Regions from separate parts of the Megasphaera massiliensis genome, predicted to be linked through region 4. Evidence: riboswitches for the same ligand, from Rfam matches in the RefSeq annotation. Region 4 holds a riboswitch; each other region holds the start of a gene.

Region 1 (4,443 bases), on a different contig from region 4:
ATGGATATTATGCTTAAAAAACACGTCCGCGTCGCCCACAATCCCGGCAGCAACTTGAAACTGGCCAGCGGCTTTGCTCCCATCGCTAAGATGCTGAAAAAGGGTATCACCGTCGGCCTCGGCACGGATGGCGCCTCGAGCAACAATAACCTCGACATCGTCGAAGAAATGCACTTGGCGGCGCTTGTCCATAAGGCCAACACCCTCGATCCGACGGTCATCCCGGCTGAAACGGCTATCAACATGCTGACTGAAGGCGGGGCCAAATGCCTGGGCTACACCGATGTGGGCAAACTCGAAGCCGGCTACAAAGCCGACATCACCTTAGTCGACCGCGAAGGCCTCCATTGGTACCCGAAACACGACGCCCTCAGCCTCATGGCTTACAGCGCCAACAGCATGGACGTCGACACGGTTTTGGTAAACGGGGAAGTCCTCCTGCGGAACAAAGAGTTTACCAAACTCGACATCGAAAAGATCAAAGCTGAAGCCGAACGGACCAAAGAAAAACTCTTTGCCCAAATTTAGCCTTTACGCAAGGGAGTGGCCCCTGCGATTACGGCTTGTTTTATTCCCGAAAAGCGTGTATAATTAAATTCAATTTGAGGCTATTTATGTACGTTTACAGGGAGATGCATCGATTCATGAATAAAACGCTCGTCACGGCTGCCTTCGTCGTCTTGGCACTGCTCTTGTCGACACACTGGGATTTACCGGCCATTAAGATCCTCTTGACCGGTTGTCTCCTGGGCTGGTTGGCCCGGTCCGTCGTCGCGAATATAAAGGAAAGCAACCGGAAAGCCGAAGTACGGCGAAATAAACGGCTCCGCCGCATGGCTGCCGATCACGCAGCCAGGGAAGAAAGCCGTGCCGGTGTAAGCGAACACTGAAGCATAAAGGGCGACATAAAGCCTTTTGAAAAGGACTTGTGTGAGGTAAAAACTTCATACAAGTCCTTTTCTGTATCTGCCGCTGTGACAGGCCTTTTCCGGTGAAAATCACAGCCGTTCGAATGGTTCGGAGGGATGCTTCGATTCCCGGAAGGGGCCGGAGTTACAGGGGTATTTATTCGATGCCGACCGGCTGCTGCTGTTGAAAAAGAGCGATATGACGGTCTGGAACTTTCGGGACGTTCATTTACGGACTTTCTCCAGACGTTTTCCTGTAGCTTTTTCTCGGCATTTACGATATAATATTTGAAATATACGTTCACTGTGTCCGACTGTAAGAGGCAGGAGGGCCGTGATGGAAGGAGCGATGGCATGAATATCAGAACGGCAACTCTCGACGACCTTAAGGCTGTCACCGCCGTAGAAGCGGCTTGTTTTCCGGCAGCCGAGGCGGCATCGGAAGAACGCCTGCGCGGCCGTATTTCCTACTTTGGCCGTCATTTTTGGCTGCTCTTTGGCGACGATGGGACTCTTATTTCTTTCGTCGACGGCATGGTTACGGATCAACGCGATTTGACGGACGACCTCTATGGGGATGCCTCTCTCCACGACGAAAAGGGTGCTTGGCAGATGATTTTCGGCGTCAATACATTGCCAAGTTATCGGAAGCACGGTTATGCCGCATTACTTCTCACGAAAGCTATCGACGACGCCCGCAAAGAAGGCCGCCAGGGACTGGTCCTGACCTGTAAGGAAAAACTCCTGCATTATTATGCTAAATTCGGCTTTAAAAACGAGGGACTCAGCACCTCGGAACACGGTGGCGCCGTTTGGTATCAAATGCGCCTTACTTTTTAATGAAGGCGGATGAAGGCTTCTTTATACGTAATTTTAACTTTTTTCTTCATTTTTTTCATAAAATGCCTTGACAAGACGCCTTACAAAGTGTACAATTCCAGTAACGTTTCAAGCGAATCGTTGTTGTATACATTGTATAAGAATGAGGTATGTCATTATGGGGTACTTAAAAAATTTGACCATCATGTGTTGTACGATATAATCGTATTGTACAGCTATCTATCATAGGACAATACAATACGAACCTATTCATCCAGAGCAGCCGAGGGACTGGCCCTTTGACGCTGCGGCAACCTACGTAGGTAAGGTGCCAATTCCAGCAGGATTTTACCTGGCAGATGAAGTCATGGGCATACGTTTATTTCTTGCGCCATCTGCTTATCACAGGTGGCGCTTTTCTTTTGGCAACATGGAGGGATCTTATGGAGCATGTAGCAAAATACGTGACCGACCTCGTCGGTCATACGCCGCTCTTGGAGCTGACCCGCTGGCAGGCGGTACACGGCATCAAAGGCCGGGTCCTGGCCAAGCTTGAATACTTCAATCCCTTGGGCAGCGTCAAGGATCGAGTGGCCGTGGCCATGATCGACGCCGGGATACAAGCCGGGAAGATCAATCAGGATACGGTCATCATCGAACCGACGAGCGGCAACACCGGCATCGGTCTTGCCATGGCCGCGGCCGTGAAAGGTTTGCACCTCATCTTGACCATGCCTGATACGATGAGCCTGGAAAGGCAGAAAATCGTCAAGGCTTTGGGTGCAGAAGTCGTGCTGACACCGGGCATCGAGGGGATGCGCGGCAGTATCGGCAAGGCTGAAGAACTGCGAAAGTCTTACGGCAACGCCTTCATTCCGCAGCAGTTCGACAATCCGGCCAATCCGGCCATCCACCGGACGACGACGGCCGAAGAAATCTGGCGCGATACGGACGGTAATGTCGATATCTTCATTTCGTCCGTCGGCACTGGCGGTACCATTACCGGCACGGCTGAGGGGTTAAAAAGCCATGACCGGGAGGTACAAATCGTCGCTGTCGAGCCGAAAGACTCGGCCGTCCTTCGCGGCGGAAAGCCCGGGCCCCACGCCATTCAGGGGATTGGCGCCGGCTTCATTCCCAGCGTCCTCGATATGTCACTCGTAGATGATGTGATCGACGTATCGAATGAGGATGCTTATGAACGGGCTCGGGAAGTGGCCAAGACCGACGGCCTCTTGGTCGGCATCTCGTCAGGTGCCTCCTTACAGGCGGCCCTAACCGTCGCCAAGCGGCCGGAAAATGAGGGCAAGACTATCGTCGTCCTCTTGCCGGACGGCGGCGAGCGCTATTTATCTACATCTTTATTTGAAGAAGGCCTGTAAGGGCCTGCAGTCGGTATCGAGGGGGAAAAGATATGAAACATAAAAAAATCATAGCGGTACTGACTGTCACGGCAGTCCTCACGGCGGCCGGTCTCTTGGCCGGCTGCGGTCGTGGGACTGATGAGGACACGCTTACCTTGACCAACGTCTCGTATGATCCAACACGTGAATTATATAAAGAATATAATGAAGCCTTTCAAAAGCATTATAAAGAGCAGACCGGGAAGGATATCCGCATCGTCCAGTCTCACGGCGGTTCGGGCAGCCAGGCCCGATCGGTCATCGAAGGCAGTCGGGCTGATGTCGTGACCCTGGCCCTGTCGTATGACATCGAACGCCTGGAACGGGCCGGCCTCATCGATGCCGGTTGGGAACAGGAACTTCCCGATGACTCGGCACCGTACACGTCGACCATCGTCTTTCTGGTTCGCAAGGGGAATCCTAAGGGGATACGCGACTGGAACGATTTGACGAAATCCGGCGTCAGTGTCATTACGCCCGATCCCAAGAGCAGCGGCGGTGCCTGTTGGAACTTTTTGGCCGCTTGGAGCTGGGGCCTTGATCATTTCGGGGGGAATGAAATCAAGACCCGGGCCTTCATGACCGACCTCTACCGCCATGTCACCGTCATGGACGCCGGCGCCCGGGGCTCGACGACGACCTTTGTCGAAAACGGGCAGGGGGACGTCCTCATCGCCTGGGAGAACGAAGCGCTCTATACGATGCGCGAATATCCCGGCAGCTATGAAGTCGTCGTACCCAGTGTCAGCATATTAGCACAGCCCAGTGTGGCCGTCGTCGACCGCCTGGCTCGGCGCAAGGGCCATGAACAGGCGGCTCAGGAGTACCTGCGCTATTTGTACTCTGACGAAGGCCAGGAATTGGCCGCCAAAAATGATTTCCGGCCGTCCAATCCGGAGATTCTCCGGCGCTACGCCGACCGATTTGACCTTAACGTCAAGCTGACGCGCATCAGCGACTTCGGCGGCTGGGATGCAGCCTATGTCAAATTCTTCGACGACGACGCCATGTTTGATAAAATCATGGCCGATGTCGATGGCAGTCAATAAGGAGGGATGCAGATGAATCCATTTTCAAACCCGGCGGGCGGGCGAAACCGAATTATTCCCGGCTTCGGCCTGACCCTGGGCGTGACCCTGGCCATGCTGTCCTTATTGATCCTAATCCCGTTGATATCGATTTTAGGCCACGCCTTTCAGCTGACGGCCAATGACTACGCCAAGCTCATCACCAACAGTGCCATTCGCAATGCTTTTATCACGACCCTTGGAAGTTCTTTCTTGGCGGCCCTGATCAACTCCATCTTCGGTTTC
Region 2 (4,443 bases), on a different contig from region 4:
GGCTACGACTTGGAACAGCTCATCATCGGCAGTGAAGGAACGCTCGGCATCATCACCAAGGTGACGGTAAAGCTCATCCCCCTGCCGCCGTACCGCTTCGACGTCCTGGCCGTCTACACCGATCCGCGCAAGGCCCTGCACATGGTCCCCAAGCTGATGAAAGCCGGTATCGATCCGACCAGTGTCGAATACATGGACAACTCGTACGTCCGCGGCTGTGCCGATTACTGCCATTACAAGGACATGCCCCATTACGACGACGGCATTTACGTCATCATCACCGTCGAAACCTTCCAGGAAGACGAATTGGACACCAAAATGGACAAAGTCTGCACGATCTGTGAAGAATCGGGGGCTGTAAACGTCCTCGAAGCCGACGACCGCATTTGGAATATGCGCCGCAACTGCCAGACCTCAGTCGAACTCCAGAGCAAGGTATTCCTGACCGACGACGTCGTCGTACCGGTTCATAAGATTGCCGGAACGATCGAAAAAATCATGGACATCGGTCAAAATTATCCCTTTGAAGTTAAAATCAATGCTCACATCGGCGACGGCAACCTGCACATCGTCCTCTGCAAGATGGATATGAGCGACGAAGAGTGGGACAAAAACGTCGAAGAATTCCATCAACAAGTATACGCCTATGCCTACAGCGTCGGCGGCCGCCTGGCCGGCGAACACGGTATCGGCGCCAAAAAGCTGAAATACATGGAACAGTTCACGCCCAAGGGCGAACTGACCATCATGAAGACCATCAAACGGGCCCTCGACCCGAAGGGTATCTTAAATCCGGGAAAAGTCATCGACGCATAAAAAACTACGGCCTTATGAGGGATTGCTCATAAGGCCGTAGTTTTTTTATGCCCCCATCGTTCCGGCGGCAGCGATTATTCTTTTACGATTTTTAAGGAAATGGCCGCCATGACGACCAAGAGGACCGTGACCAGGCTGAAAGACGCGTACAGCGAATAGGTCCGGCCGATAAAGCCAAGGAGGGCCGGCGCCAAAAGGATGCCGGCGTAGCCGATGGTACTGACCGACGAAACGGCGTCAGAAATAGGCATGACTTTCTGCCGCCCCAAGAGGGAATAGAAAATAGGTACCGTGTTGGCCGTACCGAGACCGATTAAAATGAAGGACAGGAAGAGCAGCCAGCCTTCGCTGATCGTCAAGAGTCCGATAAATCCCAAAAAGGCAATGGGCAGGGACAGGGCAAGAAGGCGCCGCGGCCCCCAATGCATAGTCAGCGTATCCCCTGCCAGGCGGGTGATGAAGGACGAAGCCGTAAACAAGGTCAGCCCCAAGCCCGACCGGGAGATATCGATGCCCTTTTCAAGGGTCATGAAGACGCCGCTCCAGTCATCGATAGCGCCTTCGACGAGAAAGGCAATCATACAAATAAGGCCGATGACGGCGATTTGGCCCTTAGGCCGTATGAAGTGCGGCCGTTTCTGAGCCGCCTGGCGTTCATTGTGCAAGTGAGGCCCGAAAAAGAAAACGCAGGCCATGATGACAGCCGAACTGGCAAAGGCTACGCCCTGCCAGGGCAGGTGGAATTGGAGCAAAAAGGCAAAGAAGGCGGCGCCCATGAAATTGCCCAGAGACCACATGGCCTGCAAGCCCGACATGATGCGCGTACGAACTTTTCGTTCGATAAAGATGCCATTGATATTGACGACGACATCCATGAGGCCTAAAGAAGCGCCGAGGCAGACCGCCGTCAGGACAGCCAGCCCATAGGCCGGCATGTAGCACAAGAGATTCAAAAAGGCAGCGATGCAAAAGCCGGCGATGGTCAAGGAACGACGGCAGCCGAGACGGGCCGCAATGGTACCGGCCAGCATCATCATGATCAAGGCCCCGAGGCCGATTCCCAGCAAGAGAAAGCCCAAGTGGTCGGCCGGTATCGCCAGGTTCCGTTTCAAGAAAGGAATGAGCGACGCCCACGTCGTAAAGCCGAAACCGCCGATAAAGTAAAAGGCTTTTGCCGAATAAATCTGCCAATGTAAATCCCGTTCAAACTGCATATTTTATCACCTCGAAGCTATGTGCGCAAAAAAAGCCGGATAAAAAACCACAACAGACCTGACTGCCCTTACGTCGACCTGCAAATATACGGACTTGCAGGACCTCCGGACAATGGCTGCTGCGACATCTTATCCAGCCTGATACAATACGGGTATAAAGCCCTCCGATGAGTAGGTTCATTATAACATGAGACAAAAAAATTCTCAAGAAAAGCAAAAAAGGACTTGACAGTGTATTCTCTCAATGGTACTATATACACCATCAACAACACATTGTCTTTCATCAAGAGCAGCCGAGGGAATGGCCCGATGACGCTGCGGCAACCCCCAATCGGGATAGGTGCCAAGTCCAGCGGTATATTACCGGCAGATGAACGAATCGCAATCCGAGCCGTCATCTGAATGACGGCTTTTCTTTTTGAGCGACAACTTCCATTTACTTTCAGAAAGGATATGATTTACATGAAAATAACGGTAAAAAAAGTCTTTGCAGCCCTCCTCATCGCCACGGCCTGCCTGGCTGTCGCCGGCTGCGGTTCCTCCAGCGATTCCGCTGCCTCCGGTGACAAGAAAGAAATCAAAGTCGGCGTCACCGCCGGTCCCCATGCAGAAGTCATGGAAGAAGTCGCCAAAGAAGCTGCCAAACAAGGCCTCGACATCAAAGTCGTCGAATTCAACGACTACGTCCAGCCCAACAAGGCCCTGGCTGACGGAGACCTCGATATGAACTCCATGCAGCACCAGCCGTACCTCGATAACGTCGTCAAGAAACAGGGCTTAAAGCTCGTTTCCATCGGCAAGACGATTATCCTGCCCATGGCCGTTTATTCCCATAAATATAAAGATCTCAAAGACGTCGCCGACGGCGCCAAGGTAACGATTCCGAACGACCCGACCAACGGTGCCCGGGCCTTGCTCCTGCTCCAACAGGCCGGCCTGATTACCTTGAAGAACGGCAACTCCGTAGACGCTTCGGTAACGGACATTACGGCCAATCCGAAAAATCTCCAGTTCGTCGAACTCGATGCCGCTCAGATTCCCCGTTCTCTCGATGACACGGACCTGGCCTGCGTCAACACCAACTACGCCATTCCGGCCGGTCTGAACCCGCAGAAGGATTCCCTCCTCGTTGAATCGAAGGACTCGCCGTATGCCAACGTACTCGTCGTTCGCCAAGGCGATGAAAACAACGAAACCTACAAAAAGGTCCTCGCTATTTATCAGTCTGCCCCGATTAAACAGTTCATCGACGAACACTTCCAAGGAACGATTCTCCCGGCATTCTAAGCCATCGCTTCTAAAAGACAGCCTTCAAAAAAGATAGACACTACAAGGCCTCGTGCATAATATCTTCTGCACGAGGCCTTTTTATTATGGTATAATAAAAATTATCATCATGAATCAGAAAGGAGCCTGACCTATGAAAGCAGTATTCGTCGACTTCGAGATGAACCCCATCGGGCGAGACCAAAAAGAAGCACGCCGAACGTGTAAGGGCGAAATCATCGAAATCGGTGCCGTCAAGATAGACGAAGAAGGCAATGAAATCTCAGCCTACAAAGAATACGTCATGCCGGAATACACGACGGCCATGAATCAGACTTGCCAAGAATTGACGGGCATTACGATGGAAATGTTAAAGGGAAAGCCCCATTTCACTGAAGCCTTCGGTCACTTTCTCACCTGGTGCAATGAAGGCTGTCCCAACGATTACGAGATGTATGCCTGGAGCGAAAACGACTGGCGTCAGCTCGACAGCGAACTCCGTCTCAAAATTACCAATGCCAAAGAAGATGAACGCGTCCGCTGGATGCTCGAACACTGGCAGAATTTCCAACAGATTTACTGCAATCTTCTGGGGCTCGACAACGTCATATCCCTTGATAAAGCGGTCAGCACCCTTGGCGAAACCTTCGACGGCCAAATGCACGACGCCTTGTGGGATGCCCGCAACACTTCAAAACTATATGTATTATCCAAGAAGAGCGATGAATTCCGCCACATCATGCAGCCTATCATCGACGCTACTAAAGTCACCGGGCCCCTTACTTTCTCACTGGCCGATGCCTTCCGTGAAGCCCGTAAATAAGCGGTTTGAAGAAAAACGGATATCATCTTCTGTCTACGTTCTGCGAGGTATTTTATGATTCACACGCGAATTCGATTTCTGATTCTGATCGTACTGCTGCCCATTTTGGCCTTTACCTTGACGGCCTGCTATACCATCACCTTAAAAGAAAAACGTGTCGACGGCCTCGGTTCGGCTATTTCCATAAAATTACCGGGCAACCTGCAAAGCTTCGACCTGCCCATTCCCGTAAGTCCCGCCGCCAAGCCTTATTATGAAGGCAGTCGCCTCTACGGTGAAAACGATGCCGGTCTTTACATCGCCGTTTACACCAACCGTGTCGAC
Region 3 (4,443 bases), on a different contig from region 4:
GGGAATCGGACACGACGCGGTAATTGCCGCGGGCCAATTCCTCCCTCATATCGACAACGGTGACTTCCGGCAAGGGGCGGTGGCCGACGCGTTCCTTCAGTTCCACCAAGACGTAGTCCCCTTGAAGGGCCTTATAATAATCGCCTAAGGCCGGCGTCGCACTGCCGAGGATGACCGGACAGCCATAGTAAGCCGCTCGTTTCCGGGCTACGGCGACGGCATGGTAGCGCGGCGCCTCATCCTGCTTATACGAGCTGTCGTGGGCCTCGTCGACGATGAACAGGCCGATGGACCGGGCCGCCGAAAAGACGGCCGATCGGGCACCGATACAGATATGACTGGTCCCGTTTTGCATGCGCAGCCAGTTATTTCGTTTTTCGCCTTGAGACAATTGGCTGTGCATGACGACGACATCGTCGCCGAAACGGCGCAGGAAGCGGCGCACGATTTGACCGGTCAAGGCGATTTCCGGCACTAAGACGATGACCTGCTGTCCCTTAGCCAGTACTTTCTCGGCAAGCTGCATGTAGATTTCTGTCTTGCCGCTGCCCGTAATGCCATGGAGGACGTAGGTTTTTCCGCCTTCATCGCCTTCGATCACATGGAGGGCATCTTTTTGTTCCGCCGTCAGCGGCAGGGCTTCATCCGGTTCAAGCGTCGGCAGGATGTTTGTCGTCCCTGCCGGATGCTGCTCCCAACGGGCAAGGCCCGTCGCAGCCAGGCGGCGCATGAGGTCACGCGTATAGCCCTTTGACTGGAAGTAGGCAGCCGGCGCCGTTTTCTTTTCCTTCAGTTCCGCCAATAAGGCCTGCTGTTTAGGCCGGCCGTGAAGGGTACCATCGAGGTCATCCTTTTCAAAGGCCAGCCAGTCCTCCATTTTATCGGCAATCTTATTCTTTAAAAAGCTCTCACTGCAAAGACCATTTTCGGCTAAGAGACGAGACACGAGGTCACGACCAAATTTACGGCCGAGGGCTCCTTTTTCCACCTTTCCCTTATCGGCGACATAGAGCTGAACCGACCGGCCTTCTGCCGTCGTCGCCGGCGTCGGCCCCAGGGACAGGACTTCCCGGCGGACGAGGCCGCGCTTGTCGATCATGAACAACCGCAGGGCATCGGAAAGATTACAGACATAGTAGTCGCGGATCCAAAGGGCCGTTTCAATCATTTCCTCCCGAAATCCGGTCTGTGATGACAGGAGGCCCTCAATGGGCTTTAAGGTGAAATCAGTCGATTCGTCCAGCGCCTCATGGAGGGCGACGACAATCCCCTCTTCCCGGCGAAAGCCAAAGGGAACGATGACGCGGCTTCCGACGCGAACGGCCAGGTGATCCGGCACGGTATACGAAAAGGTCTGCTGTAACCGTTTGGCCGTCGTATTAATGATAATTTCAGCAATCACGGACATACCTCCTCATCAGGGCTGCAGCCGAAGTTCGTCGCTGCCGTCCGAGGGCATACGCCCAAAAACAGAAAGAGACTGCCGTCCCTGCGGCAGTCTCTGCATCTCAATTATAAGCCGGCTTCTTTACGGAGCGTATCCGCTTTATCGGTCTGTTCCCAAGGCAGGTTGAGATCGTTGCGGCCGAAGTGGCCATAAGCAGCAGTCTGTTTGTAAATCGGCCGCTGTAAGTCGAGCATGGCGATGATGCCAGCCGGACGAAGGTCAAAATTCTTTTCAATGAGTCCGACAATTTTTTCATTGTCGACTTTGCCCGTACCAAACGTTTCAACGTGGATCGAAACGGGGCGAGCTACGCCGATGGCGTATGCCAACTGGATTTCGCACTTATCGGCAAGGCCGGCAGCGACGACGTTCTTAGCAACGTAACGGGCTGCATAGGCGGCCGAACGGTCGACCTTTGTAGGATCCTTCCCGGAGAAAGCACCGCCGCCGTGACGAGCCATGCCGCCATAGGTATCAACGATGATCTTACGACCGGTCAGACCGGAGTCACCCTGAGGACCGCCGATGACGAAACGGCCCGTCGGATTGATGAAGAGCTTCGTCTTATCATCGAATAAGCCCTGCGGGAGTTCCGGTTTGATGACGAATTCGAGGAGGTCCCTTTCAATCTGTTCACGCGTGATTTCCGGGCTGTGCTGCGCCGAAATGACGATGGTATCGATGCGAACCGGTTTGCCGTCTTCATATTCGACGGTGACTTGGGTCTTGCCGTCCGGACGGAGATAAGAGAGCGTTCCGTCTTTACGAACACTGGCCAGGCGGCGTGCCAAACGGTGCGCTAAGGAAATAGGCAGGGGCATGTAGTCATCCGTTTCATTCGTGGCATAGCCGAACATCATCCCCTGGTCACCGGCACCGATGGTGTCGAACTGGTCCGTATTGCCTTCCTTCTTTTCGAGTGCATCGTCGACGCCCATGGCGATATCCGGCGACTGTTCATCGAGGGATACCAAGACGCCGCAAGTATCGCAGTCAAAGCCGTATTTCGCACGGGTATAACCGATGGAACGAATCGTTTCACGAACGATGTGCGGAATATCGACATAGCACGTCGTCGAAATTTCACCGACGACGTGGACCATCCCGGTGGTCACTAAAGTTTCACAAGCAACGCGGGCATTTTTATCTTTTGCAAGAATGGCATCCAAAATGCTGTCAGAAATTTGGTCAGCCATTTTATCCGGATGCCCTTCGGTTACGGATTCAGATGTAAAGAATTCACGATTTTTCACCATGAGGTTTCCTCCTTAAAAAAAATTCCCCTCATTCATGACTGTCATGAGAGGGGCTTCCAATCCCCATCTGCCAGTATAAGACTGCTGGAATTAGCACCTTTCACTTATGAAGGTTGCTGCGACATCATAGGGCCAGTCCCTCCGTCGTCTCTTGATGGTTCTTTATTTGATTTACTGGTTCATTATAATTCAAACCCCTCTATTTTGCAAGTTCTTTTTTGGTATAGCAAACATGAGTTCTGTCCTTCTAAAAAAAATTCCGACGTACCTGTTCGCCTCCGCACTTCCTGAAGAATATTTTTTTACATCCGTTACAGAAAACGTTATAATGAATAGATAGAAAGAAAGGATGATTATGATGACCAAATTGCGGCCAAGAGATATATTTTTCAACGACCCTTATTTTGACTTTGCCACCCACTGTAAAACGGCAGATCTGCGTTTGGCCAAGCGCGTAGAGATCTGGGATAAATGGTATCGTACGCAAGGATTGGTAAACACCTTACTCCAGCGAGAAAGCCTGGCCTTCATCCGCTATAACGGCACGGAGCGGGAAGAAGCCATGATTCTGCGGATATACGAACGGACGCCGGACCGTCTCCTCATCAATACCTATTATGCATCAAAACGAAATGCCACTGAAATCTATGCCGGTACGATTCGTCTGGAACGCTATGCCACAGCCCAGACGACAGGCGACGATTCCTACATGGGCATGATCGACCTCTTAATGTTGAAGACCGACGATGAACTCGTCGGGTTGAGCGATGTCTTTGAAGATATCCAACAAGCCAAACACATGGCCGCCCAATCCTTAGGCATCTACTTAATGGCTATCTACGACGGTCCCTGGATCGATGACAGCCGGGCGGACGCCGAAAAGACACCGGCCATGATTGCCGGCGAAGAACGAGAAGAACTCCTTCAGCTGCGCCAGGAAAAAGCTCAAATGGAAGCCGATCGGGAAGAACTCCTGAGGCTTCGTCTCGAATCGCAAAACCGCAAAACCGTTCTTTCTGAACTGGAACGGCTGCGTCAGGAACTGGAGGACGAACGAAACGGCCGCCAAGAAGATCTTCAGCACTATGAAGCGACCCTCCGCCAACAGGAAGAGTACACGGAACGGATCAAGGAAAAAGCCGCCATTCAGGTATCGGATCTGTTGACCCTGCGTCAGACCCTTAGAAAATACGAAGCCAACCCCGAATTGGCAAAAAAAGTTGCTTCAGCACCCGAAAGGACAAGCTCGGCAGCCGTACCGAAGGCCGATGCAGCCGTAAACCCGTCAGCGCCGATAACCGCCTCGACTCCGGTGAAATCAGACGCCCCGTCACCTTCGAAAGCAGCGGATCCGACAGCCTCGGCGGCACCGGCCCGGGCGACGGAACCGAAAAAAACAGCATCACCGGAAAAACCGACAGCGCCGACACAACCATCAGTTTCAGAAACATCGCCGGCTCCCGCGGCATCCGGCGATGGGCCAACCTCTGCGGAACCGATAAAAACAGCAGAACGGACCGCCACAGAAAAGCCGGGGAAAACGGCCGAACCGGCAACCGCCCCGCAGACTACGGACAACTCCGCTGCAACACAAAAAAAAGCCAAGCGTCCTTCCGAAGACCGCGGCCTCGAACTGCCGTCCTTCATGACCCAGCGTGACTATACACACAGCCTGGACCGCTTCCTGGCCGGACGCCAAATCGCCTTGGCCGGCGGTACGCCGGAATGGCAGGGCCGGAT
Region 4 (4,443 bases):
CGACGCCTTTAAACGGGACATCCTGCCGAAGGTAACGGCTTCCTGTCAAACGCCGCTCATCGTCAATGTCTCCGCCGGCAGCGTCGAAGAATACGGAAAAATCGCAGCCGACCTCGACGTCGACGGCGTCGCAGGCCTTGAAGTCAATATTTCCTGCCCCAACGTCAAAGAAGGGGGCATCGTCTTCGGTACCCAGCCCGAAGCGGCTGCCGCCGTTACGCGCAGTGTCAAGGACAACACGAAAAAGCCGGTCATCGTCAAATTATCGCCCAACGTTACGGACATTACGACCATGGCCAAGGCTGTCGAAGCAGCCGGTGCCGATGCCATTTCTCTCATCAACACCCTGACCGGCATGGCCATCGACATCACGACGCGTCGGCCCATCTTGGGCAACATCACCGGCGGCCTGTCCGGTCCTGCCATAAAGCCCATCGCCCTGCGCATGGTTTGGCAGGCGTCGAAGGCCGTATCTATTCCCATCCTCGGCCTCGGTGGTATTGTGACTTGGCAGGATGCGGTAGAATTCATGCTGGCCGGCGCCAGCACGGTCGCTGTCGGCGCCCATAACTTCGTCGACCCCCGAGCTGTCGAAACCGTCGCCGAAGGCCTCGACCAATACTGTAAAGACCAGGGCATCGCCCATATCAGCGATATCGTCGGTCAATTAGAAGCATAAGAAAGCTTATACAACAACGTCTTGCGGACATTCCCGTTCGCAGGGCGTTTTTTGTCGTGTCCTGAGTGCGTCTTTTTATGACGCGCTGCCTAAGCGATGGAAGCTTGATCGATAGGGTATGCCTCACTTCGGCTATGAAGCATTTATTTGCGGCTGAATGTAACGTTCTGCGCAAGGAGCGTGTGACCAAGGGATATAAAAAAAGACATGAACCGAAAATAGCTGTTCATGTCTTTTTTGGCAGATCTGTTATTTTTTATTCTTCTTATGCGATGCCAGGTCGCCGCCGTACTGGATGAGGTTGACGACGACGATGAGGATGATGATCGTCGCTAACATGACGTCGGGACGGAAGCGCTGGTAGCCGTAGCGGATGGCGATGTCCCCGAGGCCGCCGCCACCGATGGCACCGGCCATGGCCGATGCGCCGATGAGGTTGACGATGAGGACCGTAACGTTGTTGATGATCGTCGGCAGGGCTTCCGGCAGGAGGACCTTGCGGATGATCTGGAAAGGCGTAGCGCCCATGGATTCAGCAGCTTCGACGAGGCCGTAATCGACATCGCGGATCGACGTTTCGACGAGGCGGCTGAGGAAGGGAATGGCGACGATGGTCAAGGGGACGCAGGCCGCTGCCGTACCGATGGACGTGCCGGCAATGAGTCGGGTCAAGGGGATGATGGCCACCATGAGGATGATGAAGGGCACGGAACGGATGATGTTGACGATGGTGCCCAAAATCCGGTTGATGAAGAGGTTTTGCAGGATGTGGCCCTTGCTGGTCGTGACTAAGGTGACGCCCAGGGGAATGCCGATGATGCCGGCGATGACCGTGGCTACGGCGACCATATAGAACGTTTCTTCAATGCCTTGGAGCATTAACTTAATGATTTCTTGGGACATAACCTAATACCTCACTTCCTATCGGTAATGTTTTAATATACGAGAAGGCCTTGGCCTGGGTTTCCATATCGCCCATGATGACGATGATCAAGTAACCGAAAGGTTCATCCTGGATGTAGTCGATGTTGCCGTAGAGAACGCTGACCTTGACGTGGAAGGTGCTGACGATTTCCGAGACGACCGGTTCATGGGTAGCCTGACCTTTAAAGCGCAGGCGGACGAGCATATCCCGGTCCGGCGTCGGTTGGTCGGAGACGCCGAGATTCTTGATCCCCTTCGGCAGTTCCATGTTGATGACGGACGTGACGAAGTCCTTCATGGTCTGGGACTGGGGATTGGTGAAGATGTCGACGACGCGGCCCAGTTCCTTGATGACGCCGCCTTCGATGACGGCTGCCCGATGGCAGATGTTTTGGACGACGGCCATTTCATGGGTGATGATGACGATGGTAATGCCCAGGCGCTGGTTGATGTCCTGGAGGAGTTCCAAGATGGATTTCGTCGTCTGCGGGTCGAGGGCCGACGTCGCTTCGTCGCAAAGGAGAATCTTGGGGTCGCTGGCCAGGGCACGGGCAATGCCGACGCGCTGTTTTTGACCGCCTGAGAGCTGAGACGGATAGTTGGCAGCGCGGTCGCTGAGGCCGACCAGTTCCAACAGGGATTCGACTTTTTTATGGATGACGTCTTTCGAGGCGCCGACCAGTTCCAAGGGGAAGGCGATGTTTTCGGCAACCGTCCGCGAGGAGAGGAGGTTGAAGTGCTGGAAAATCATGCCGATATTTTTGCGTTCTGCCCGAAGCTGGGATTCGCTCATTTTGCACAGGTCTTTGTCGTCGATGATGACTTCGCCGCTGGTCGGTTTTTCCAGCATATTGATGCAGCGGACGAGGGTCGATTTACCGGCGCCGCTCTTGCCGATGATGCCGAAGATCTCGCCGTCTTCGATGGTCAGGTTGATGCCCTTTAAGGCTTGGATTTGGGCAGCGCCGCCGTAGGTTTTGGTAATGTTCTTTAAGGTAATCACAGTATCACTCCTTGAGCCAGGCGTACAGGGATAAAGACAATAAAAAAGGCCGTCATGCAGATGACGGCCGTCAATACGGTGTTACTTCATCTGTCGGAATGTTCCGGTGGACTTGGCACCTTCCCGAATGGGGGTTGCCGCAGCGTCATCGGGCCAGTCCCTCAGCTGCTCTGGATGAAAGGTATATCGTTGTTGCAACTTATAATAGCACGGCTTTTTGCCGTTGTCAATAAGTAATCTTTACTCGGCCCAGTTTCCGTTGGTGAATACAGGGACGACGGTGCCGTCTTTTTTTAGGCCCGTAATGGTAAGGTCTTTGGAACCGACCATGAAGTCGACGTGGATCATGGAATCGTTGAGGCCGGCTTTAGAAAGGCCTTCTTTGTCGAGTTCTGTGCCGCCTTCAAGGCAGGTCGGGTACGACGCGCCCAGGGCTAAATGGCAGGAGGCATTTTCATCAAATAAGGTTTCGTAGAATAAGATGCCCGACAGGGAAATGGGAGAGGCGTAGGGGATGAGGGCCACTTCGCCCAGGCGGCCGGCGCCTTCATCGACGGCGACGAGCTTCTGTAAGACGTCTTCACCGACTTTAGCGGCGGCGTCGACGACCTTGCCGTCTTTAAAGGTCAGGTGGAATTGATCGATGGTGTTGCCGTTGTATACGAGGGGCCGCGTACTGTATACCGTACCGTTTACGGCATCGGCCTTGGGAGCCGAGTAGATTTCTTCCGTCGGCACGTTGGCATTGAATAAGATGCCGCTTGCCGTTTCTTCCATGCCGCCCTGCCAGATATGGTTATCGGGAAGGCCGACGGTAAGATCCGTGCCCAGGCTGTTGGTGTAGTGAAGGCTCGTGAAGTGCTGATTCGTCATCCACGTCCGGCGGGCCTTGAGGTTGGCCAGATGGGCATCCCAGTCGGCCAAGGGGTCTTTTCCATCGGCTCTTGACGATTGGAGAATCTGGTTCCAAAGGGCGTCATAGGCTTTGTCGGCGTCAAGATCAGGATAGAGGAGCTTGGCCCAGACGGCGCTCGGTACGGCGGCGACGAGCCACGTCGTCTTCGAGGCCATCATGCCGTCGATATATTCTTTTAAGGCCTTATTGTGCGCCTTTTGCTGGGCAAAGATTTTCTTCGTATCGATGCCGCTCAGGAGTTTGGGATTGGCCGAAATGAGGCTCAGGAAGGCCGCTTTTTTATGATAGTAATGAAGGCTGAAGTCGCGGCGCCAGTCGGGCAGGGACTCAAAAGACGACAGGTCTTCGTGTTCGTAGCGCAGGCGGGTCATGTCGTCGGAACGCCAGTTGACGACGACTTCAGAGGCACCCATGGTGTAGGCTTCTTTACTCAGTAAGGTGACGAAGTCGTGGCCTTCGACGGGGGCATTGATGACTAAGGTCTGTTCTTTTTGAAGATTGAGGCCTTTTTGCAGTAATACCTGTGCGTAGGCCGTTAATTGTTCAATCGTTGGCATAGAATCAACTCCTTTATATAACTATGATAAACGCCAGGCCGTCTGTTTCCACAGCCGCCAGTTGAGGGCCGCGGCGTTGATGGCCAGGCTGATGATCAGGCTGAGCCAGTAGCCGAAGGGGCCGTAGGGCGTGAGATGGGCCATGGCATAGCCCATGGGAATGCTGATGAACCAGTAGGTGATAAAGGCGATGTAGGTAATGATGCGGACGTCTTTATAGCCGCGGAGGATCCCCTGGACGGGCGTACCCATAGCATCGCAGAAGGCAAAGGCTACGGCACACAAGAGGAAGGTTCGGAGGGCCCGGAAGGTTTCGGCATCCGTCGTAAAGATGGCGGCAATGTCGTCGACGAAGACGTAGGTG

Evidence for each region. A riboswitch is a leader RNA that binds a small molecule or an ion and turns the genes downstream of it on or off. The one in region 4 is predicted to bind S-adenosylmethionine.
Region 1: it holds a riboswitch for S-adenosylmethionine, as region 4 does, so the genes downstream of both, cysK (cysteine synthase A) here and UCI88_RS05225 (methionine ABC transporter ATP-binding protein) in region 4, are expected to answer to the same signal.
Region 2: it holds a riboswitch for S-adenosylmethionine, as region 4 does, so the genes downstream of both, UCI88_RS10575 (MetQ/NlpA family ABC transporter substrate-binding protein) here and UCI88_RS05225 (methionine ABC transporter ATP-binding protein) in region 4, are expected to answer to the same signal.
Region 3: it holds a riboswitch for S-adenosylmethionine, as region 4 does, so the genes downstream of both, metK (methionine adenosyltransferase) here and UCI88_RS05225 (methionine ABC transporter ATP-binding protein) in region 4, are expected to answer to the same signal.

What each region holds. Positions count from the first base shown of each region.
Region 1 covers NZ_JAXIXE010000036.1:160,303-164,745, forward strand. The annotation lists gene UCI88_RS07585 (amidohydrolase) at 1-528, shown strand, start outside; gene UCI88_RS07590 (hypothetical protein) at 645-890, shown strand; gene UCI88_RS07595 (GNAT family N-acetyltransferase) at 1,263-1,748, shown strand; SAM riboswitch class I at 1,995-2,093, shown strand; gene cysK (cysteine synthase A) at 2,171-3,109, shown strand; gene UCI88_RS07605 (sulfate ABC transporter substrate-binding protein) at 3,142-4,179, shown strand; gene cysT (sulfate ABC transporter permease subunit CysT) at 4,192-4,443, shown strand, end outside.
Region 2 covers NZ_JAXIXE010000048.1:11,901-16,343, forward strand. The annotation lists gene UCI88_RS10565 (FAD-binding oxidoreductase) at 1-816, shown strand, start outside; gene UCI88_RS10570 (MFS transporter) at 891-2,030, opposite strand; SAM riboswitch class I at 2,308-2,407, shown strand; gene UCI88_RS10575 (MetQ/NlpA family ABC transporter substrate-binding protein) at 2,493-3,317, shown strand; gene UCI88_RS10580 (3'-5' exonuclease) at 3,451-4,119, shown strand; gene UCI88_RS10585 (hypothetical protein) at 4,174-4,443, shown strand, end outside.
Region 3 covers NZ_JAXIXE010000009.1:12,881-17,323, forward strand. The annotation lists gene priA (replication restart helicase PriA) at 1-1,402, opposite strand, end outside; gene metK (methionine adenosyltransferase) at 1,513-2,703, opposite strand; SAM riboswitch class I at 2,764-2,864, opposite strand; gene UCI88_RS01445 (hypothetical protein) at 3,059-4,443, shown strand, end outside.
Region 4 covers NZ_JAXIXE010000027.1:75,288-79,730, forward strand. The annotation lists gene UCI88_RS05215 (dihydroorotate dehydrogenase) at 1-679, shown strand, start outside; gene UCI88_RS05220 (methionine ABC transporter permease) at 929-1,582, opposite strand; gene UCI88_RS05225 (methionine ABC transporter ATP-binding protein) at 1,563-2,606, opposite strand; SAM riboswitch class I at 2,690-2,787, opposite strand; gene UCI88_RS05230 (aminopeptidase) at 2,847-4,079, opposite strand; gene UCI88_RS05235 (MATE family efflux transporter) at 4,101-4,443, opposite strand, start outside.